One region of the Xenophilus sp. genome, then DNA from elsewhere that is predicted to be linked to it. Evidence: predicted binding sites of a transcription regulator. Region 1 holds the regulator's gene; the other holds the start of a gene.
The links. The regulator sigma-54, encoded in region 1, starts transcription at its own class of promoters, with help from an activator protein. The targets are predictions, from matches to a motif close to TGGCANGNAANCTGCTTT.
Positions count from the first base shown of each region.

Region 2: a site for sigma-54 is predicted at 3,038-3,055, ahead of ACIY1X_RS08480 (CmpA/NrtA family ABC transporter substrate-binding protein). Genes of this name have one in related genera too.

Region 1 is NZ_JBIQNC010000101.1:420-15,469, forward strand. Features, by position in the region: partial or broken gene ACIY1X_RS15470 (6-pyruvoyl trahydropterin synthase family protein) at 1-4, shown strand, start outside; gene ACIY1X_RS15475 (glycosyltransferase family 4 protein) at 18-1,064, shown strand; gene ACIY1X_RS15480 (hypothetical protein) at 1,061-1,948, shown strand; gene ACIY1X_RS15485 (RibD family protein) at 2,071-2,982, opposite strand; gene ACIY1X_RS15490 (hydroxymethylglutaryl-CoA lyase) at 3,054-3,992, shown strand; gene ACIY1X_RS15495 (CaiB/BaiF CoA transferase family protein) at 3,989-5,179, shown strand; gene ACIY1X_RS15500 (LysR family transcriptional regulator) at 5,192-6,124, shown strand; gene ACIY1X_RS15505 (DUF2214 family protein) at 6,255-6,704, shown strand; gene ACIY1X_RS15510 (PsiF family protein) at 6,774-7,070, opposite strand; gene argS (arginine--tRNA ligase) at 7,223-8,899, shown strand; gene ACIY1X_RS15520 (SPOR domain-containing protein) at 8,915-9,595, shown strand; gene ACIY1X_RS15525 (thiol:disulfide interchange protein DsbA/DsbL) at 9,666-10,310, shown strand; gene lptA (lipopolysaccharide transport periplasmic protein LptA) at 10,542-11,234, shown strand; gene lptB (LPS export ABC transporter ATP-binding protein) at 11,231-12,022, shown strand; gene ACIY1X_RS15540 (RNA polymerase factor sigma-54) at 12,039-13,613, shown strand; gene map (type I methionyl aminopeptidase) at 13,638-14,384, opposite strand; gene fdxA (ferredoxin FdxA) at 14,496-14,822, opposite strand; gene ACIY1X_RS15555 (nitric-oxide reductase large subunit) at 14,842-15,050, opposite strand, start outside.
Region 2 is NZ_JBIQNC010000037.1:13,580-18,654, reverse strand. Features, by position in the region: gene ACIY1X_RS08505 (histidine triad nucleotide-binding protein) at 31-390, opposite strand; gene ACIY1X_RS08500 (DUF4870 family protein) at 417-797, opposite strand; gene ACIY1X_RS08495 (phosphoribosyl-ATP diphosphatase) at 816-1,196, opposite strand; gene hisI (phosphoribosyl-AMP cyclohydrolase) at 1,202-1,591, opposite strand; gene ACIY1X_RS08485 (nitrate- and nitrite sensing domain-containing protein) at 1,675-2,922, shown strand; gene ACIY1X_RS08480 (CmpA/NrtA family ABC transporter substrate-binding protein) at 3,247-4,503, shown strand; gene ntrB (nitrate ABC transporter permease) at 4,539-5,075, shown strand, end outside.

The DNA.
Region 1 (15,050 bases):
CTGAGGGCGCAGGCGCCGTGCCGTCCGTGGTCTTCGTGGTGCCGGGCGACCTGGACACCCGCACGGGCGGCTATGCCTACGACCGGCACATCATCGAGGGGCTGCGCGATGCGGGCTGGACGGTGGAAGTCCTGGCGCTGGCCGACGGCTTCCCCTGGCCCGATGCAGCCGCGCTGGCCGATGCGGCCGAACGGATCGCGGGCCTGCCCGACGGCAGCCTGGTGGTCGCCGACGGCCTGGCCTTCGGTGCGCTGCCCGAGATCGCCGCCCGCCATGCGCAGCGGCTGGCGTGGGTGGCGCTGGTGCATCACCCGCTGGCGCTGGAGACCGGGTTGGACGCGGCACAGCGCCGGCAGCTTCTCGACAGCGAACGGCGCGCCCTCGGGATGACGCGCCGGGTGATCGTCACAAGCCACGCGACGGCGCGGGCGCTGCAGCGCGACTACGACGTGCCGCCAGTGCGCATCCGCGTGGTGGAGCCGGGGACCGTGCCCGCCGCTGCGCATGAACGCCCGGCCGGCGACGGCCTGTCGCTGCTGTGCGTGGCCGCCGTGACGCCGCGCAAGGGACACGGCGTCTTGATCGACGCCCTGGCCGGACTTCAGGACCGCGCCTGGACGCTGCACTGCGTCGGCAGCCTGGCGCGCAGCCCGGACACGGTCTATGCACTGCGCCACGCCATCGCGGCGCACGGCCTGGCGCCGCGCGTGCACCTGCACGGCGAGGTCGATGCCGACCGGCTGGCCCGGCACTACGCGCAGGCCGATGCCTTCGTCCTGCCGTCCTTCCACGAGGGCTACGGCATGGCGCTGGCCGAGGCGATGGCGCACGGCCTGCCCGTCGTGAGCACGACAGCCGGCGCCATCCCCGACACCGTGCCGGCCGGGGCCGGCGTGCTGGTGCCGCCCGGCGACGTGCCGGCGCTGCGCGCCGCGCTGGCCCGCCTGCTGGACGATCCTGCCTGGCGTGCGTCGCTGGCCCGCGGCGCGCGGGCCGCCGGCGCGCGCCTGCCCGGCTGGCGCGAGGCGGCCGCGCGCTTCGCCGAGGCATTGCGGCTGCCATGAGCGGATTCAGCGCCGACTGGCTGGCCCTGCGCGAGCCCTTCGACCGCCGGGCGCGCGCAGCGGCCATCGACGCCTTCGCGCTGCCTTCGTTGGCGCAGCGGTGGCGTGCGGCGCATGGCGGCGCGGGGCCGTCGGTGCTCGATCTGGCCTGCGGCAGCGGCGCGAACTTCCGGGCGCTTGCGCCGCGGCTCGGGCCGGGCCAGCGCTGGCGGCTGGTCGATCACGACCCCGCCCTGCTGGCGGCCGTGCCCGGGGCGCTGGCGGCATGGGCGGAACACCAGGGCTACACGCTGCGCGGGATCGGCGCGGACGCCATCGGCATTGACGGGCCCGGTTTCGGCGCCGAGGTCACATTGGAAGCGCTGGACCTGGCGCACGACCTGCACCGCCTCGAGTTGGCGGACACGCAACTGGTGACGGCCTCCGCGCTGCTCGACCTCGTGTCGGCCGCCTGGCTGGAGGCGCTGGTCGGGCACGCACGCGACGCGCAGGCGGCGATGCTGTTCGCGCTGAGCGTCGATGGGCGCGTGGGCTGGACGCCCGCCGATCCGGCGGACGCCGCCATCGACCGCCTGTTCGCCGCGCACCAGCGGCGCGACAAGGGCTTCGGCCCCGCGCTGGGCGCGCAGGCGCCGGCCGTGGCCAGCCGCCTCATGGGCGATGCCGGCTACGTGGTGCAGCAGGTGTCCAGCGACTGGGACATCGAAGGCGACGACGCCATGCTGGCCGCGATGGTCGATGGCATGGCGCAAGCCGCCAGGGAACAGGCCGGGGCCGTCGACAGGGCGCTCGTCGACGCCTGGCAGGCGCGGCGCCACGCGATGCGGCGCTCCACTTGCCTGAATGTCGGTCACATCGACCTTTTCGCGAAAGTGCGCCCATGAGCATCCACCAACCGTTCACGCTGAGCCTGTCGAAGCGCCGCACCCGGCTTCGACCCTTCGGCAAGCTCAGGACAGGCCAAGCTCAGCCCGAGCGGTTGTCGTTGATCGAACGCCGATCCGCACTAGCCGCGCAGGTCCAGGTCCCAGAGCTGATCGACGCCCATCGGATGGACGCGATGCGCCGGCCGCGCGCAGTCGGCCAGCCGCGCCGGGCCGTCGAAGCGCAGCCCCGGCCGGCCGTTACCGACCAGCAGCGGCGCCACCGACAGGTGCAGCCGGTCGAGGCAGCCCTGCGCGAGAAAGCGCGACACCGTCACCCCGCCACCCTCGACGAAGATGCGCCGCAGGCCGCGCGAGCGCAGCGCGGCTACCGCGCGCGCCGCGTCCGGCGTGCCGTCGTCGTCGCGCAGCAGGCCCGGCACCGCCAGCACCCGGCCGGCGCCCGCCCGCGCCTCCGCCTGCGATCGCCAGCGGGCATCGCACAGCCACAGCGTGGGCGCGCTGCGGTCCACGAACACTTGCGCCGAGGCGACGCGCTCCGCCAGGCCGGCGCGCGGGTCCAGCAGCACCCGCGTCGGGTTCGGGCCCGGCACCTTGCGCGTGGTCAGCAGCGGGTTGTCGGCCGCCACCGAGCCGGCGCCCAGCAGCACCACCTCGCTCAGCGCGCGCAGGCGGTGCAGGTGGACGATGTTCTCCGGCCCGTTGATGAAGCGGGATTCGCCGGTGCGCGTCGCCACGCAGCCGTCCAGGCTCTGCCCGAGCTGGCCGACCACCCAGCCCCCCGTGCGCGCCTGGATGTCCAGCAGCGGCTTGAAAAGCGCGAACAGCGCACGCGCCGCGTCGGCCCAGGCGCCGCGCAGCGCCCAGCCCGCGTCGGGCTGCCAGTCCAGCGCCTCGCCGGAAGAGGCGGGGGGCGCGCCGTGGGCCTGGCGCAGCAGCAGCGCCCACAGCGCCTCGGCCGAGCCGGGCTGCGCGTGCGCAGGCCGCTCCGCCGAAGCGGCGGCCGCGTGCAGGGGGGATGGATCGGCTGGCAACCGTGCCGACTGTGACGGCTCGGCCCGAAACGCGCAATCCTTCGCACGGCGCCGTCGCGGACAATCGCCGCATGTCTCTTCCCGCTCCCGCCGTCCTGATCAGCGAGGTCGGCCCGCGCGACGGCCTGCAGTCGGTGAAGGCCACCATGCCCACGGCCGACAAGCTGCGCTGGATCGACGCGCTGCACGCCGCCGGCCTGCGCGAGATCGAGGTCGCCTCCTTCGTCCCCGCGAAGCTGCTGCCGCAGATGGCCGACGCCGCCGAGGTGGTGCGCCACGCCGCCGCGCTGCCCGGCCTGACCGCGATGGCGCTGGTGCCCAACCGCAAGGGCGCACAGGCGGCGCTGGCGGCCGGCGCGCACAAGCTCACCATGCCGGTGTCGGCCAGCCGCGCCCACTCGCTGGCCAACGTGCGCAAGACTCCCGAGGAGATGGTCGAGGAGGTGCGCGCCATCGACGCGCTGCGCCGCGAGCTGGCCCCCGGCGCGGGCCTGGAGGCCGGCATTTCCACCGCCTTCGGCTGCACGCTGCAGGGCGCGGTCGACGAGGACGACGTGATCCGCCTGGCCGTGCTGTGCGCCGAGGCGGGCGCCGACGAGGTCGGCCTGTCGGACACCGTCGGCTACGCCAACCCGGCGCAGGTGCGCCGCCTGTTCCGCCGCCTGCGCAGCGAGCTGGGCGGCAAGGCGGGTGCGGCCCACATGCACAACACCCGCGGCCTGGGCCTGGCCAACTGCCTGGCGGCCTGGGAGGAGGGCGTCACCACCTTCGACGCCTCGCTCGGCGGCCTGGGCGGCTGCCCCTATGCGCCCGGCGCCTCCGGCAACGTGGTGACGGAGGACCTGGTCTTCATGTTCGAGGCGATGGGTGTGCCCACCGGTGTCGATCTGCAGCGCCTCCTGGCCGCGCGCCGGCCGCTGATGGCCGGCCTGCCCGGCGAGCCGGTCTACGGCATGACGCCCGAGGCCGGGCTGCCCAAGGGCTTCGTTCAACGAGGAATCCAGTCATGACAGACAGCGCCGCCGCCCCGCTGCCCTACGCGGGCATCCGCGTGGTCGAGTTCACCCACATGGTCATGGGGCCCACCTGCGGCCTGCTGCTGGGCGACCTCGGCGCCGAGGTCATCAAGGTCGAGCCGGTGGAGGGCGACGCCACACGCCGCCTGCTGGGCTCCGGTGCGGGCTTCTTCCCCGCCTTCAACCGCAACAAGAAGAGCATCGCGCTGGACCTGAAGTCGCCCGAGGGCATCGCCGCGGCGAAGAAGCTCATCGCCACCGCGGACGTCGTGAGCGAGAACTTCAAGCCCGGCACGATGAAGAAGCTGGGCCTGGACTACGACAGCCTGAAGGCCGACCACCCGCGCCTGGTCTACGTGAGCCACAAGGGCTTCCTGCCCGGCCCCTACGAGCACCGCACCGCGCTGGACGAGGTGGTGCAGATGATGGGCGGCCTGGCGTACATGACCGGCCGCGCCGGCGACCCGCTGCGCGCCGGCACCAGCGTCAACGACATCATGGGCGGCCTGTTCGGCGCCATCGGCGCGATGGCCGCGCTGCGCCGGCGCGAGATCACCGGCCGCGGCTGCGAGGTGCAGTCGGCTCTGTTCGAGAACAACGTCTTCCTGGTGGCGCAGCACATGATGCAGTTCGCCGCCACCGGCAAGGCGGCCGACCCGATGCCCAGCCGCATCTCGGCCTGGGGCATCTACGACGTCTTCACCGTGAAGGACGGCGAGCAGATCTTCCTGGCGGTGGTCAGCGACAAGCAGTGGCAGATCTTCTGCAAGGCCTTCGGCCTGGACGAACTGCTGGCCGACCCGCGCCTGGCGACCAACAACGACCGGGTGCGCGCCCGCGAGTGGATGATGCCGCTGCTGCGCTCGCACCTGGCCGTCCGAAGTGCCGACGAGCTGGCTGCGGTGTTCGAGGCCAACGAGCTGCCCTTCGCGCCCATCACCCGGCCGCAGGAGCTGTTCGACGACCCGCACCTGAACGCCAGCGGCGGCCTGGCGCCTGTGCGCATGAACGACGGCCACATGGCGAAGGTGCCGCTCCTGCCCTTCACCCTGGGCGGCGAGCGGCCCGGCATCCGCCTGCAGCCGCCGGCCATCGGCGAGTCCACCGATGCGCTGCTGCGCGAGCTGGGCTACGGCGAGGACGAGATCGCGCGGCTGCGCGCGGACGGCGCCGTGCGCTGAAGGTCCGCGACGTTGGACCGCCTGACCCAGCTCGAGACCTTCGTCGCCGTCGCCGCGCGCGGCAGCCTCACCGCCGCCGCCAAGGCCGAGGGCGTGGCGCCGGCCGTCATCGGCCGCCGGCTCGACGCGCTGGAGGAGCGCCTGGGCGTGCGGCTGATGCTGCGCACCACGCGGCGCCTGACGCTCACGCACGAGGGCAGCGCCTTCCTGGAGGACTGCCAGCGCCTGCTGACCGAGCTGGCCAACGCCGAGGCCAGCGTCAGCGCCGGCCGAGTCAAGGCCAGCGGCCACCTGCGCGTGACGGCGCCGGCCGGCTTCGGCCGCCGGCACGTGGCGCCGCTGGTGCCGCGCTTCCACGAGCTGCATCCGGAAGTGACGATCTCGCTGAACCTGAGCGACCGCGTCATCGACATGGCCGGCGAGCACTTCGACTGCGCGGTGCGCGTGGGCGACCTGCCCGATTCCTCGCTGGTGAGCATGCGGCTGGCCGACAACCGCCGCCGCTGCGTCGCCACGCCCGACTTCCTGCGCCGCCACGGCGTGCCTCGCCACCCGACGGACCTGGCGCGCTTCGCCTGCCTCACCCTCAGCAGCGACGCCTCGCAGACCCGCGGATGGGCATTCAGCGTCCCGCAGGAGGGCGGCGAGGGCCATGAGGTGATCCACCTCAAGCCCGTCGGCCCCCTGGACTGCTCCGACGGCCAGGTGCTGCACGACTGGTGCCTGGCCGGCCACGGCATCGCCTGGCGCAGCACCTGGGAGGTCGAGGCCGAGATCGACGCCGGCCTGCTGGTGCCGGTGCTGGATGAATTCGCGGCGCCGCCCAACGGCATCTACGCCGTGTTCCCTCACGCCAAGCACCTGCCGCTGCGGGTGCGGCTGTGGCTGGACTTTCTCAAGGCGCACTACGCGCGGCCGGACTACTGGGGCAGCGGCGGCCGCTGAACGGCCGGCGCCGCCCTGGCGCGTTCCGCGCCGCCGCCTGGACATTTCGTCGCATGCCCACCCGGGCCGCGGGGCGGGCGCGGCACAATGCCCGCCTCCCCACGACACACTTCCCTGCGAGGACCGTCCGATGACCCTCGAAGCCATCCTGGCCTACCTGCACATCCTTGCCATCCTGACGATGGTGGTCTTCCTCTCCAGCGAGGCGGCGCTGTGCCGCATGGAATGGATGAATGCCAAGGTCGTCGAGCGCCTGGCGCGGGTCGACATGGTCTACGGCATCGCCGCCGTGACCGTGCTGGCCACCGGCATCGCGCGCACCGTCTGGGGCATCAAGGGCTCGGCCTGGTACTGGACCAATCCGCTGCTGCACGTGAAGCTCACGCTGTTCGTCATCGTGGGCGTGATGTCGATCTTCCCCACGATCAGCTACCTGCGCTGGCGCCGGCGGCTGCGCGCCGACGGCACGCTGCCCGCCGAGGCCGAGGTGCGCAAGACGCGCCGGCTGGTGATGATCCAGGCGCACCTGGTGGCGCTCATCCCGCTGTTCGCCGTGTTCCTGGCGCGCGGCTTCGGATAGAAGGCGGACGAAAACAAGCCCCGCACCGGCGGGGCCTTGTCCTTCGGGCCGCTGCGCGGGGCCGGCTCGTCAGGCGGCCTTGTTGCTGAGGCATTCCTTCATGAAGGCCTTGCGCTCGTCGCCCTTGAGCGCCTTGGCCTTGGGGTCGGCGTTGCAGGACTTCATCCTGTCCTGCTGCGTCTGCTTGGCGGCCGAGAGGCACTGCTTCATGAAGGCCTTGCGCTCGTCGCCCTTCTTGTCGCCGGCCTCGGCGTTGCAGGTCTTCATCTTGTTCTGCTGCGCCGTCGGGGCCTTGTCCTGCGCATGGGCGGCGGTGCCGAAGGCCAGGCAGGCGCCGAGGGCGGCGAGGGAGAGGAGCTTCTTCATGGTGTGTGGTCTTCCTGAGCAGTGGATGGAAGGTGGCCGGGCCTTGCCGGCCGGGCCGGATTCTCCGGGCCCGGGCCCTCAACGTCCACCCTGCCGCATCGGCTGACCTGAGTCCACCCGTCCGGCGAGTTTGCCCCCCATAAAATCCCGCGATGCTTACCGTCAAACAGGACCTGCTGGCCGCCTTGGCCGACGCGCTGGAGGCGCTGTCGCCCGGCGCGGGCGTGCGGGCCGCCTTCGAATCCCCCAAGGTCGCCGCCCACGGAGACCTGGCCTGCACGGCCGCCATGCAGCTGGCCAAGCCCCTCAAGAAGAATCCCCGCCAGCTCGGCGAGGAACTGCGCACGGCCCTGCTGGCTGCGCCCGCCTTCGCGCAGTGGGCCGATGCGATCGAGATCGCCGGCCCGGGCTTCCTCAACATCCGGCTGAAGCCCGCAGCCAAGCAGCAGGTGGTGCGCGAAGTGCTCGAGGCCGGCGAGGCCTTCGGCCGCAAACCGGAGGCGAGCGGCGAGAAGGTGCTGGTCGAGTTCGTCTCCGCCAACCCCACCGGCCCGCTGCACGTGGGCCACGGCCGCCAGGCGGCGCTGGGCGACGCCATCTGCAACCTGCTGGCGACGCAGGGCCGGCCGGTGTGGCGCGAGTTCTACTACAACGACGCCGGCGTGCAGATCCAGACCCTGGCCACCAGCACGCAGCTGCGCGCCAAGGGCTTCAAGCCGGGCGACGCCGAATGGCCCGAGGCCGCCTACAACGGCGAGTACATCCAGGACATCGCGAACGACTTCCTGGCGAAGAAGACGGTGAAGTCCGACGACCGCGAATACACCGCCAGCGGCGACCCGGACGACCTAGACTCGATCCGCCAGTTCGCCGTCGCCTACCTGCGCCACGAGCAGGACCTGGACCTCAAGGCCTTCCAGGTGCGCTTCGACCACTACTACCTCGAATCGAGCCTGTACGCCAGCGGCCGCGTCGAGGCCGCGGTGAAGAAGCTGGTCGCGGCGGGCAAGACCTACGAGCAGGACGGCGCCCTGTGGCTGAAGACCACCGACTACGGCGACGACAAGGACCGCGTCATGCGCAAGCAGGACGGCACGTACACCTACTTCGTGCCCGACGTCGCCTACCACCTCGCCAAGTGGGAGCGCGGCTTCCACCAGGTGGTCAACATCCAGGGCACCGACCACCACGGCACCATCGCGCGCGTGCGCGCCGGGCTGCAGGCGGCGGACGAGGGCATCCCCGAGGGCTACCCGGACTACGTGCTGCACACCATGGTGCGCGTGATGCGCGGCGGCCAGGAGGTCAAGATCAGCAAGCGCGCCGGCAGCTACGTCACGCTGCGCGACCTGATCGAGTGGACCAGCAAGGACGCGGTGCGCTTCTTCCTGCTCAGCCGCAAGCCCGACACCGAATACACCTTCGACGTCGACCTGGCGCTGGCGCAGAACAACGACAACCCGGTCTACTACGTGCAGTACGCCCATGCGCGCATCTGCTCGGTGCTCGACAAGGAGGGCACCGACCCCGCTGCGCTGAAGGGCGTGGACCTCTCGCCCCTGGCGACCGAGGCCGCCCAGCCGCTGATGCTGCTGCTGGCGAAGTACCCCGACATGCTGGCCGCCGCCGCGCGCGACTTCGCGCCGCACGACGTCGCCTTCTACCTGCGCGAGTTGGCCGCGGCCTACCACAGCTACTACGACGCCGAACGCATCCTGGTCGACGACGAAGCCGTGAAGAAAGCCCGCCTCGCCCTCGTCGCCGCCTGTGCGCAGGTGCTGCACAATGGCTTGGCTGTGCTCGGCGTGAGCGCTCCGCGCAAGATGTAGAGAAACATGGGACCCATGAGAAGCAGACAACGAGGGAACACCGTCATCGGCCTGATCGTGGGCCTGGTGCTCGGGCTGGGCATCGCGCTGGGCGTGGCGGTGTACGTCACCAAGGTGCCGGTGCCCTTCCTCGCCAAGAACCAGCCGCGCGGCGCCGAGCAGGACGAGGCCGAGGCGCGCAAGAACCGCGACTGGGACCCCAATTCGCCGCTGGCCGGCAAGCCGCAGGCCCCGCGCACGCCGGCGCCCACCGCCAGCGGCACCGTGGCGCCGCCGGGCGACGCGGCCACGGCGGCGGCCGGCCAGCTCAATTCGCCGGTGCCCGCCCCGGTGGTGGTGGCGCCGGCACGGCCGGCGGCCCCCGCGTCCGGCGACCCGCTCGGCGACTTCGCCCGCTCGCGAGCCGGCGGCGGCGCCGGGACGCAGGTGGCCGCGGCGCCCGAAGCGACGGGGCCGGACCCCTTCGTCTACTTCGTGCAGGCCGGCGCCTTCCGCGGCACCGACGAGGCCGAGGCCCAGCGCGCCAAGCTCTCGCTGATGGGCGTGGAGGCCAAGATCACCGAACGCGAGCAGGCCGGCCGCACCGTCTACCGCGTCCGTGCCGGCCCCTTCAACAAGAAGGACGACGCCGATCGCCTGAAGGACCGGCTGAGCACCGGCGGCTTCGACGCCGCGCTCGTGCGCGTGCAGCGCTGAATGCCCCCCGCCGGGGAACTCCCCGGCCCACGCGCCGCTCTGTCCGCGGCACAGGAGAAACACCTTGACCATGAACCGACGTGACTTTTCGCTCGCCACCGCCGCCGCGGCGGCCCTGATGCCGCTGGCCGGCACCGCCCAGGCCCAGGGCGCCTTCGCCCCCGGCAAGGACTACGTGGTGCTGGGCAAGCCGGCCCCGGTCGATGCGCCGGCGGGCAAGATCGAGGTGGTCGAGTTCTTCTCGTACAACTGCCCGCACTGCGCCGCCTTCGAGCCGCAGTTGGAAGCCTGGGTCAAGAAGCTGCCCGCGAACGTGGTCTTCCGCCGCATCCCCGTGCCCTTCGTGGGCAACGACGTGCAGGCCAAGCAGAAGCTCTACTACACGCTGGAAGCGCTGGGCAAGATCGACGCGTTCCAGATGAAGGTCTTCCAGGCCATCCACCAGGAGCGCCAGCGCCTGTTCGGCGACGAGGCCATCCTCGCCTGGGCCGGCCAGCAGAGCGGCCTGGACGCCAAGCAGTTCGCCGACACCTACAAGTCCTTCAGCGTGGCCGGCAAGGTCAAGCGCGCCACGCAGATGACCGACGCCTACAAGGTGGCCGGCGTGCCGGCGCTGGGCGTGGCCGGCCGCTGGTACGTGGACGGCGAACTGGCCGGTTCGCTCGGCCGTGCGCTGCAGATCACGGATTCCCTCATCGGCCAGGCCAGAAAGTGAACCACCCCCAGTCTTCGCGGACTTCGTTCCGCTTCGCCAACCCCCTCGAGGGGGCACACGCGACGGCCCGGCGGAGCCGGTTCCGTGCGTGTTCCCGCATGGCCTGCTCCGCGGCCTCCTGATTGGCGGCAACGCCCCTGCCCAAAGCCCGCGCCCGCGGGCTTTTGTCCTTGAGGGCCGTCCGTTCCGCGAAAGGTCGCGGCATACAATGCCAGCAAGTTTCGTGCCTTTATGACATTCCCCTTGATGCACCTCCCCGCCGCCTCCTTCCGCCGCCTGGCCCGCCTGCTGTTCCTGGGCACGGCCCTGGCCCTGGCCGGCGGCGCCGTCCAGGCCGAGAAGGCCGACCGCACCAAGCCGATGAACATCGAGGCCGACAACATGCGCTACGACGACCTCAAGCAGACCAGCGTGTTCACGGGCAGGGTGGTCGTCACCAAGGGCACCATCATCATCCGCGGCGCCCGCATCGACGTGCGGCAGGACCCGGACGGCTACCAGTACGGCGTGGTCACCGCCGCGCCCGGCCAGCGCGCTTACTACAAGCAGAAGCGCGACGCCGGCACCGACGAGTGGATCGAGGGCGAATCGGAGGTCATCGAGTACGACGGCCGCGCCGACAACGTGAAGTTCATCCGCCGCGCCGTCATGCGCCGGCTGGTCGGCGCCAGGGTCAACGACGAGACCACCGGCCCGCTGATCGTCTACGACCAGAGCAACGACACCTTCACCGTCAACGGCGCGCCGCTGCCGCCGGACGCCAGCGTCTCCGCCGGCCAGCCCGGCGGCCGGGTGCGCGCGATCCTGACGCCGCGCGCGGCCAGTGAGCCCGGCAAGGGGGCGCCGGCCGCCCCCGCCGCGCCCGAGGGCGAACGGGGCCTGCGCCCCAGCACCACCCTGGACGGCCAGGGGGCGCGCCCGTGATCGAGGCCGCCAACCCCGCGGCCGAGTCCGCCCCCGGCAGCCGGCTGGAGGCGCGCGGCCTGCAGAAGAGCTACGGCAGCCGCCGGGTGGTGCGCGACGTCTCGCTGGACGTGCGCAAGGGCGAGGTGGTCGGCCTGCTGGGCCCCAACGGCGCCGGCAAGACCACCTCCTTCTACATGATCGTCGGGCTGGTGCGCGCCGACGCCGGCGACATCAGCATCGACGGCGAGCAGATCGCCCACATGCCCATCCACCGCCGCGCGCGCATGGGCCTGTCGTACCTGCCGCAGGAGGCCTCGATCTTCCGCAAGCTCAATGTCGAGGACAACGTGCGCGCCGTGCTGGAGTTGCAGCGCGAGCCCGACGCGAACGGCCGCATGGTGCCGCTGTCGAAGGCGCGCATGGACGAGCGCCTGACCGAGTTGCTGACCGACCTGCGCGTGGACCACCTGCGCGATTCGCCGGCGCTGGCCCTGTCGGGCGGCGAGCGGCGCCGGGTGGAGATCGCCCGCGCCCTGGCCACCCAGCCGCGCTTCATCCTGCTGGACGAGCCCTTCGCCGGCATCGACCCGATCGCGGTGATCGAGATCCAGCGCATCATCAGCTTCCTCAAGGAGCGCGGCATCGGCGTGCTCATCACCGACCACAACGTGCGTGAGACGCTGGGCATCTGCGACCACGCCTACATCATCAGCGACGGGCATGTGCTGGCACAAGGCACGCCATCGGAGATCGTCGACAACGTCGAAGTGCGCCGCGTGTACCTGGGCGAGCACTTCCGCATGTGAACGAGGACCGCACGGCATGAAGCAGGGCCTGTCGCTGCGGGTTTCGCAGCACCTGGCGCTCACGCCGCAGCTGCAGCAGTCGATCCGCCTGCTGCAGTTGTCCACCCTGGAGCTGGCGCAGGAGGTCGAGCAGATGCTCGACGACAACCCCTTCCTGGAGCGCCAGACCGAGGAGGCGCAGCGCGAGGAGTTCGGCCTGGACAGCGCCGACGCGCCGCAGCCGCGCGAGGAGCGCGAGGACGCCGAGCCGTCCCTCGCCGTGCCGGGGTCCGACGGCGCCGTCGCCGGCGGCGATGCCGACGCGCCCGTGGCCGATGCCGTCGACGCCGAGCCCGACTGGGAGGGCGACGGCAGCGTCGACCTGGCGCCCGACGACAGCGAGTGGGGCGGCGACGCGCCGCCGCGCAGCAGCGGCAGCGGCGACGACGACGAGCGCGCCGACGCCACCGAGCTGGCGCGCAGCCACGAGTCGCTGCAGGAGCACCTGCACCGCCAAGCGCTGTCCCTGCGACTGTCGCCGGAGGACTCGGCCGCGCTGCGCTTCCTGATCGAGTCGCTCGACGACGACGGCTACCTGGAGGACTCGCTGCCCGCCCTGGCCTCGGCGCTGGCCGGCGACGACAACGACCAGTTCGACGAGCTGGTGCACCACTTCCAGGTCGCGCTGGGCCTGCTGCAGAGCCTGGAGCCGGTGGGCGTGGGCGCGCGCGACCTGGGCGAGTGCCTGGCCATCCAGCTGCGCGCCGGCGCCGCCGACGACGAGGGCGACGAGGACGCGATGGAGGTGCGCAAGATCGCGCTGGCCATCTGCAAGCAGCCGATGGAGCTGCTGGCGCGGCGCGACTTCCGCCGCCTGGCCGCGCTCACCCGCGGCAGCGAGGACGAGGTGCGCCAGGCGATGCAGCTCATCGCCAGGCTGGAGCCCAAGCCGGGCCGGCGCTTCGTCGACGTCGAGCGCAACGTCATCGTGCCCGACGTCATCGTCACCCGCAGCGGCCGCGGCGCGAACATGAAGCTGCGCGTGCAGCTCAACCCCGACGTGATGCCGCGCCTGCGCGTGCACGACATCTACGCCGGCGCGCTGAAGGCGCACAAGGGCGAGGGCGGTCAGGCGCTGTCGCAGCGGCTGCAGGAGGCGCGCTGGTTCATCAAGAACATCCAGCAGCGCTTCGACACCATCCTGCGCGTGTCCAACGCCATCGTCGAGCGGCAGAAGAACTTCTTCGTGCACGGCGAGCTGGCGATGCGCCCGCTGGTGCTGCGCGAGATCGCCGACGAGCTGGGCCTGCACGAGTCCACCATCAGCCGCGTGACCACCGCCAAGTACATGGCCACGCCCTTCGGCACGGTGGAGCTGAAGTACTTCTTCGGCTCGGCCCTGGGCACCGAGACCGGCGGCAACGCCTCCAGCACCGCGGTGCGCGCCCTCATCAAGCAGTTCGTCGGCGCCGAAAGCGCCAAGAAGCCGCTGTCGGACAGCCAGATCTCCGAGATGCTCAAGGAGCAGGGCATCGAGTGCGCGCGCCGCACCGTCGCCAAGTACCGCGAGGCGCTGCGCATCGCGCCGGCGAACCTGCGCAAGGCGCTGTAGGGCCTGCCCTCCGCCCGCGCGCCGTCAGTGCTGCGTGACGACGATGGGCGCGCCCTTCGTGATGATCATCGTGTGCTCGTACTGCGCGGACAGGTTCCCGCGGGCGCCGGCCAGCGTCCAGCCGTCGGAGGTCTCGGTGACGGTGCGGCTCTTGGTCGACAGGAAGGGCTCGATGGTGATGACCATGCCTTCCTGCAGGATGCGCCGGTCCGCGGGGTCGAAGTAGCCGGCGATGTGGTCCGGCGCCTCGTGCAGTGCGCGCCCGACGCCGTGGCTTCCGAGGTTCTCGATGACCTTGAAGCCGTACGCCTTCGCGGTGCGCTCGATGGCCCCGCCGATGCCGTTGACCGGCTGCCCCGCCCGGGCACGCTTCATGGCCTCGGCGAGCGCCGCGCGGGTAGCGTGGCACAGGCGCGTCTTCTGCGCCGTGGAGGGCGGCACGACGGTGGTTCCGCCGGTGTCGGCGAAATAGCCGCCGAGTTCCGCAGACACGTCGACGTTCAGGACGTCGCCGGCCCGGATGACCCGGTCCCCGGGAATGCCGTGCGCCGCCTGCTCGTTGATGCTGATGCACGTCGCGGCCGGGAAGCCGTAGGTCAGCCTCGGCGCCGACTGCGCGCCGTGCTCCTCCAGGAGCCGTTCGCCGAGCCGGTCGAGTTCGCGGGTGGTCATGCCGGGTTCCGCGGCATCGAGCATCCGCTGCAGCGTCAGCGAGACGATCCTGCCGATGCGTTTCAGTGCGACGACGTCGTCTTGGGTTTCGATGGTCATGAAGGGTCCTGTTGCGTCGGGGCCGATTCTGACCCGATGCCGGCGCCGTGAAAACAGCGCCGCCGGGCCGAGGTCGAAGCTCGCGCCCGGCGGCGGCTGGAATGGGACGCCTCAGCCTTCGTCCAGCAGATGGCGCTTGTCGGCCACGTCGGCCCAGGCGTCGGCATCGGGCAGGGCCCCGTGGCCGCGGACGATCAACGGCCAGACCTTGGCGAGCCGCGCGTTCAGCGGCAGGAAGTCGCGCTGGTCCGGCGGCGTGTCCTCGTCGAAGAAGATCGCGTGCACCGGGCACTCGGGCACGCACAGGGCGCAGTCGATGCAGTCGTCGGGGTCGATCGCCAGCATGTTCGGCCCCTCGCGGAAGGCGTCGACGGGGCAGACCTCGACGCAGTCCGTGTACTTGCAGCGGATGCAGGCCTCGGTGACGACGTGGGTCATCGCGCGGGCCTGCCCCGAATCAGCGGGCTGCGGGCTGCAGCAGCGGGTCGGCGTGTCCCGCCGCGCTGCGCCCGGCCAGGCCCAGCACCACCTGCCAGGCCATCGCGACCGCGCCGACGATGAACACTACGTCGCCGAAGGTGCGCACCCAGCGCAGCGTCACCAGGATCGGCTGCTGCATGAAGGCCTCGCTGCGGGCGTACCACAGGCCCTCGGTCACGCTGGCGT
Region 2 (5,075 bases), on a different contig from region 1:
GGGGCGCCGGCGGTGCGCCGAAAGCCCGGATCACCCGCGGGCCCAGGGCCGCGGGCCGCCCATGACGTGGACATGGAGATGGTGCACCTCCTGCCCGCCCTCGCTGCCGGTGTTGACCACCACGCGGAAACCGCCCTCGGGGTACGGGTTGCAGCCCTGCTCCAGCGCCAGCTTCGGCGCCAGGGTCATGATGCGCCCCATGAGGCCGGCGTCCTCGGGGGTGAGTTGCGCCATCGACGGGATGTGGCGCCGGGGCACGACCATGAAATGCACCGGCGCCCAGGGCGCGATGTCGTGGAAGGCGAAGAGCTCCTCGTCCTCGTAGACCTTCTTCGAAGGGATCTTTCCCTCGACGATCTTGCAGAAGATGCAGTTCGGGTCGTGCGACAAAGTTCGTTTCTCCGGTGAGTCGGCCATCAATCCATCGGCCGGCCCGCGTTCATGCGGACCATGCCCTTGACGATGCGGTAGAGGAACCACAGCGAAATCAGGCTCCAGGCGATCCACCCCGGCACCAGCAGCAGCAGCCACAGCCAGGAGGTCAGCAGGTACAGCACGCCGGCCCACAGTACGGAGCGGATGCGCCAGCTGAAGTGCGAGGCCTGCCAGGTGTCTGCCGCGTCGTCGCGCTTGACGAAGTCGATCAGCAGCGCCAGCAGCAGCAGGAGCACCGACACCTGCGCGCCCGGGACCACGGCCGCGATGGCCACGACCAGATGCAGGATGTAGCTGACCCAGCCGATGGTCTTCAGCGACTCCTCTTCCTTGCTTTCCACGGTGACGATGTCGTTGGCCATGCACAGTCCTTTCGTCGTTCAGTCGCCGGCGGCCTCGCGGCCCTGCGCCTTGCGCAGCGCCTTCTCCTCGATGCCGCTGGTGCCCTCGCGGCGCGCCAGCTCGGCCGCCACGTCGCGCGGCGCCAGCCCATAGTGAGCCAGCGCGATCATGCTGTGGAACCACAGGTCGGCCACTTCGTTCACTATTTTCTGCCGCTCGCCGCCGTGGTCGGCGTCCTTGGCGGCCATGACGACCTCGGTGGCCTCCTCGCCGATCTTCTTGAGGAAGGCATCCGGGCCGCGGTGCAGCAGGCGCGCCACGTAGCTGGCCTCGGGGTCGCCGCCGCGCCCGGGCAGGCGGCTCTCGATCACGGCCGCCAGGCGGTCGAGCACATCGGTGGTGGCTGCGGATTCGCTCATCGCGGTCATTTGTAGATGCTCTCCGGGTCCTTCAAGACCGGCTCGACCGTTTTCCACGCGCCATCCTCGTATTTCTGGAAGAAGCAGCTGTGACGGCCCGTGTGGCAGGCGATGCCGGGCTCGTGGCCCTGCTGGGTCACCTCCAGCAGCACCACGTCGTTGTCGCAGTCCAGGCGGATCTGGTGCACGGTCTGCACGTGGCCGGACTCCTCGCCCTTGAACCACAGCCGGCCGCGCGAGCGGCTGAAGTACACGGCGCGGCCCAGCTCGGCCGTCTTCGCCAGCGCCTCGCGGTTCATCCAGGCGAACATCAGCACGTCCTTGCTGCCGCGCTCCTGGGCGATCACCGGCACCAGGCCGGCCGCGTCCCATTTCACTTCGTCGAGCCAATCCATGCGGCGATTGTGGATCAATCGCCGCGCCCGGCCGGGGGCACGGAATTTGCTGCGAACGGGCCATCACGATGACGACCACGTCCATGCCTTCCGGCCTCCGCTTCCTCATGGCCGCCCGCCGCTGCGAGATCGAGGAGCTCGCGCACCTGGGGCGCACCGTCGCGCTGGTGGGCTGCATCGGCGGGCTCGTCCACGCGCTGCAGAAGGAGCGCGGCCTGTCCAACATCTTCCTCGGCTCGGGCGGCACGCGCTTCGCGGCCGAACGCACCGCGCAGGTGGCCGAGGCGCAGGCGGCCGAGCAGGCGGTGCGCGCCGCCCTGGACCGGCTGACGCAGGAGCCCCAGTCGCCGGGCAGCGGCACGCGCCTGTTCAACCGCGTGGCCTGGGTTCTGCCGGGGCTGGACGCGCTGGCGCAGCTGCGTGCGCGCATCGGCGCGGCCGCCGTCTCGCCCGCGCAGGCCGCCGCGGCCTTCTCCAAGCTCATCGGCGGGCTGCTGGCGGTGGTGTTCGAGGCCGCCGACGGCGCCACGGACCCGCAGATCTCGCGCCAGCTGGTGGCGATGTTCAACTTCATGCAGGGCAAGGAGTTCGCCGGACAGGAGCGCGCCTTCGGCGCCGCCGCCTTCACCCGCGCGCGCGCCGACGCGGCGCTGCGCCCGCCCTGGCTGCACCTGATCGAGTCGCAGGAGCGCTGCTTCGAGGTCTTCGCCGACTTCGCCGACGAGGCGCTGCGCACGCAGTGGCAGGCCGCGCACGGCGGCGCGGACACGGCGGAGCTGGAGCGCCTGCGCCGCATCGGCTGCGCGGCGCCGGGGCCCGACCTCGACCCCGAGCTGGGCCCGGCCTGGTTCGCCTGCTGCACGCGCCGCATCGACGCCATGCGCGTGCTCGAGGCGCAGCTGGCGCAGGGCCTGCGCGTGCTGTGCGACCGCAAGATCGCCCAGGCGCACGCCGAGCTGCAGCAGTACGGGGCGCTGGCCGACGCGCCGGGGCCGGCGCCGCAGGCGGGCTTCTTCGACGACGGCGACGCCAACGCGCCCGCGCCGGCCTCCTCGGCCTTCGGCCGCCAGCTCGAGCGCTCGGTGCTGGACATGGTGCAGGCGCAGGCGCGCCGCCTGCAGGCCATGAGCGACGAGCTGGAGACCGTGCGCGCCAGCCTCAACGAACGCAAGGTGGTCGAGCGCGCCAAGGGCCTGCTGATGGCGCATCGCCACCTGAGCGAGGAGGAGGCGCACAAGATGCTGCGCCAGACGGCCATGAACCAGAACCGCCGGCTGGTCGAGGTCGCGGAATCGGTGCTGGCGATGGCGGAGTACCTGCCAGCGCGCTGAGCAGGGATGGTGCAGCGCACAAGATGCGTGCCTCGCCGCCTCGTCGTTGTGCCTCCGGTGGCCCGATCCGCGGGAAATGGCCTGGCTTTTCCGTCCGAAGCGCCCCCGAGACCGCTGGCACGGCGCTTGCGATAGACAGCCCAGACCGGTGAAGGCCGGGCCGGCGGCATCCAACGGGGGATGCGGCCGGCGAAACGGACAAAGGCGTCCTCTGCCCGCGTGGGTTCGTTCGCGACAGCGAGCGGATGCACGCGCGGCGAGGACGCCTTTTTTCGTTTTTTGCCCTTCGCCGCCCTGCCCCTTTCTTCGACTGGAGTTGGCCCCATGACCCTTGCTGCAACCCCTGCAACGCCGCGGCTCGGCCGCCGCACCGTGCTCAAGGCCGCCGTCGCCGGCGCGGTCGGCATCGACCCGGCCCTGCGCGCCGCCGTCTGGGCCGCCGGCTCCGACAAGCCCGAGAAGGAGGAGGTGAAGATCGGCTTCATCCCGCTGACGGACTGCGCCAGCGTGGTGATGGCCTCGGTGCTGGGCATCGACAGGAAATACGGCGTGAAGATCGTGCCCAGCAAGGAGGCGAGCTGGGCCGGCGTGCGCGACAAGCTGGCGAACGGCGACCTGGACTTCGCCCACGTGCTCTACGGCATGGTGTACGGCATGCACCTGGGCACCGCGGGCCCGAAAAAGGACATGGCAGTGCTGATGACCCTCAACCGCAACGGCCAGGGCCTCACGCTGTCGAAGAAGCTGGCCGACAAGGGCGCCGTCGACCTGGCCAGCCTGGCGAAGCTGATGGCCGCCGAGAAGCGCGAATACACCTTCGCCCAGACCTTCCCCACCGGCACGCACGCCATGTGGCTCTATTACTGGCTGGCCTCGGGCGGCATCCACCCGCTCAAGGACGCCAAGAGCATCGTCGTGCCGCCGCCGCAGATGGTGGCCAACATGCGCGTGGGCAACATGGACGGCTTCTCGGTCGGCGAGCCCTGGAACCAGCGCGCCATCATGGACGGCATCGGCATCACCGCCGCCACCTCGCAGGACGTATGGCCCGACCACCCCGAGAAAGTGCTCGGCGCCACCGGCGACTTCGTGAGGAAGCACCCCAACACGGCGCGCGCCGTGACGGCCGCCGTCCTCGAGGCGGGCAAGTGGATCGACGCCGGCCTGCAGAACAAGAACCGCATGGCCGAGACCATCGCCGACAAGGCCTACGTCAACACCAGCGTGGAGGCGATCAACCAGCGCATCCTGGGCCGCTATGTCAACGGCCTGGGCAGGAGCTGGGACGACCCGAACCACATGAAGTTCTACGCCGACGGCGCGGTGAACTTCCCCTACCTCTCGGACGGCATGTGGTTCCTCACCCAGCACAAGCGCTGGGGGCTGCTCAAGGAGCACCCCGACTACCTGAAGGTGGCCACCGAGATCAACCGCATCGACATCTACAGGCAGGCCGCCGCCGCCACCGGCACCGCCGTGCCGGCCAGCCCGCTGCGCACCAGCAGGCTGATCGACGGCATGGTGTGGGACGGCAAGGACCCGAAGAAGTACACCGACGCCTTCAAGGTGCAGATGGGCTGAAGCGCCCTTCCCTTCGACATCCACCGGAGCCTCCCATGGTCAGTGCCGTCTTCCACCTGCCGCTCGATGCGCAGCCCCCCGCGTCCGCGGCGCCGCCGCAGCGCGCCGCGGCGAACGAACCCCTGCACCCGCCGGTGCCCGCCGCCGCTGCCGCGCCCGCCGCGAAGGTGCCGCGCGACATGCGCTGGCTGTGGCTGCGCGTGCTGCCGCCGCTGCTGGGCTTCAGCCTGCTGGCGCTGGTGTGGGAGCTGGTCGCCGCGCGCAGCGGCGACGGCTTCCCCGGCCCCGGCGAGACCTGGCAGCAGGCGCTGCAGGTGTTTGCCGACCCGTTCTACCGCAACGGCCCCAACGACCAGGGCGTGGGCTGGAACGTGCTCTCCTCGCTCCAGCGCGTGGCGCTGGGCTTCGGCCTGGCGGCGCTGGTGGGCATCCCGGCGGGCTTCGCCATCGGGCGCTTCACCTTCCTGGCGCGCATGTTCAACCCGATCATCAGCCTGCTGCGCCCGGTCTCGCCGCTGGCCTGGCTGCCGATCGGTCTGCTGGTCTTCAAGGGCGCCAACCCGGCCGCCATC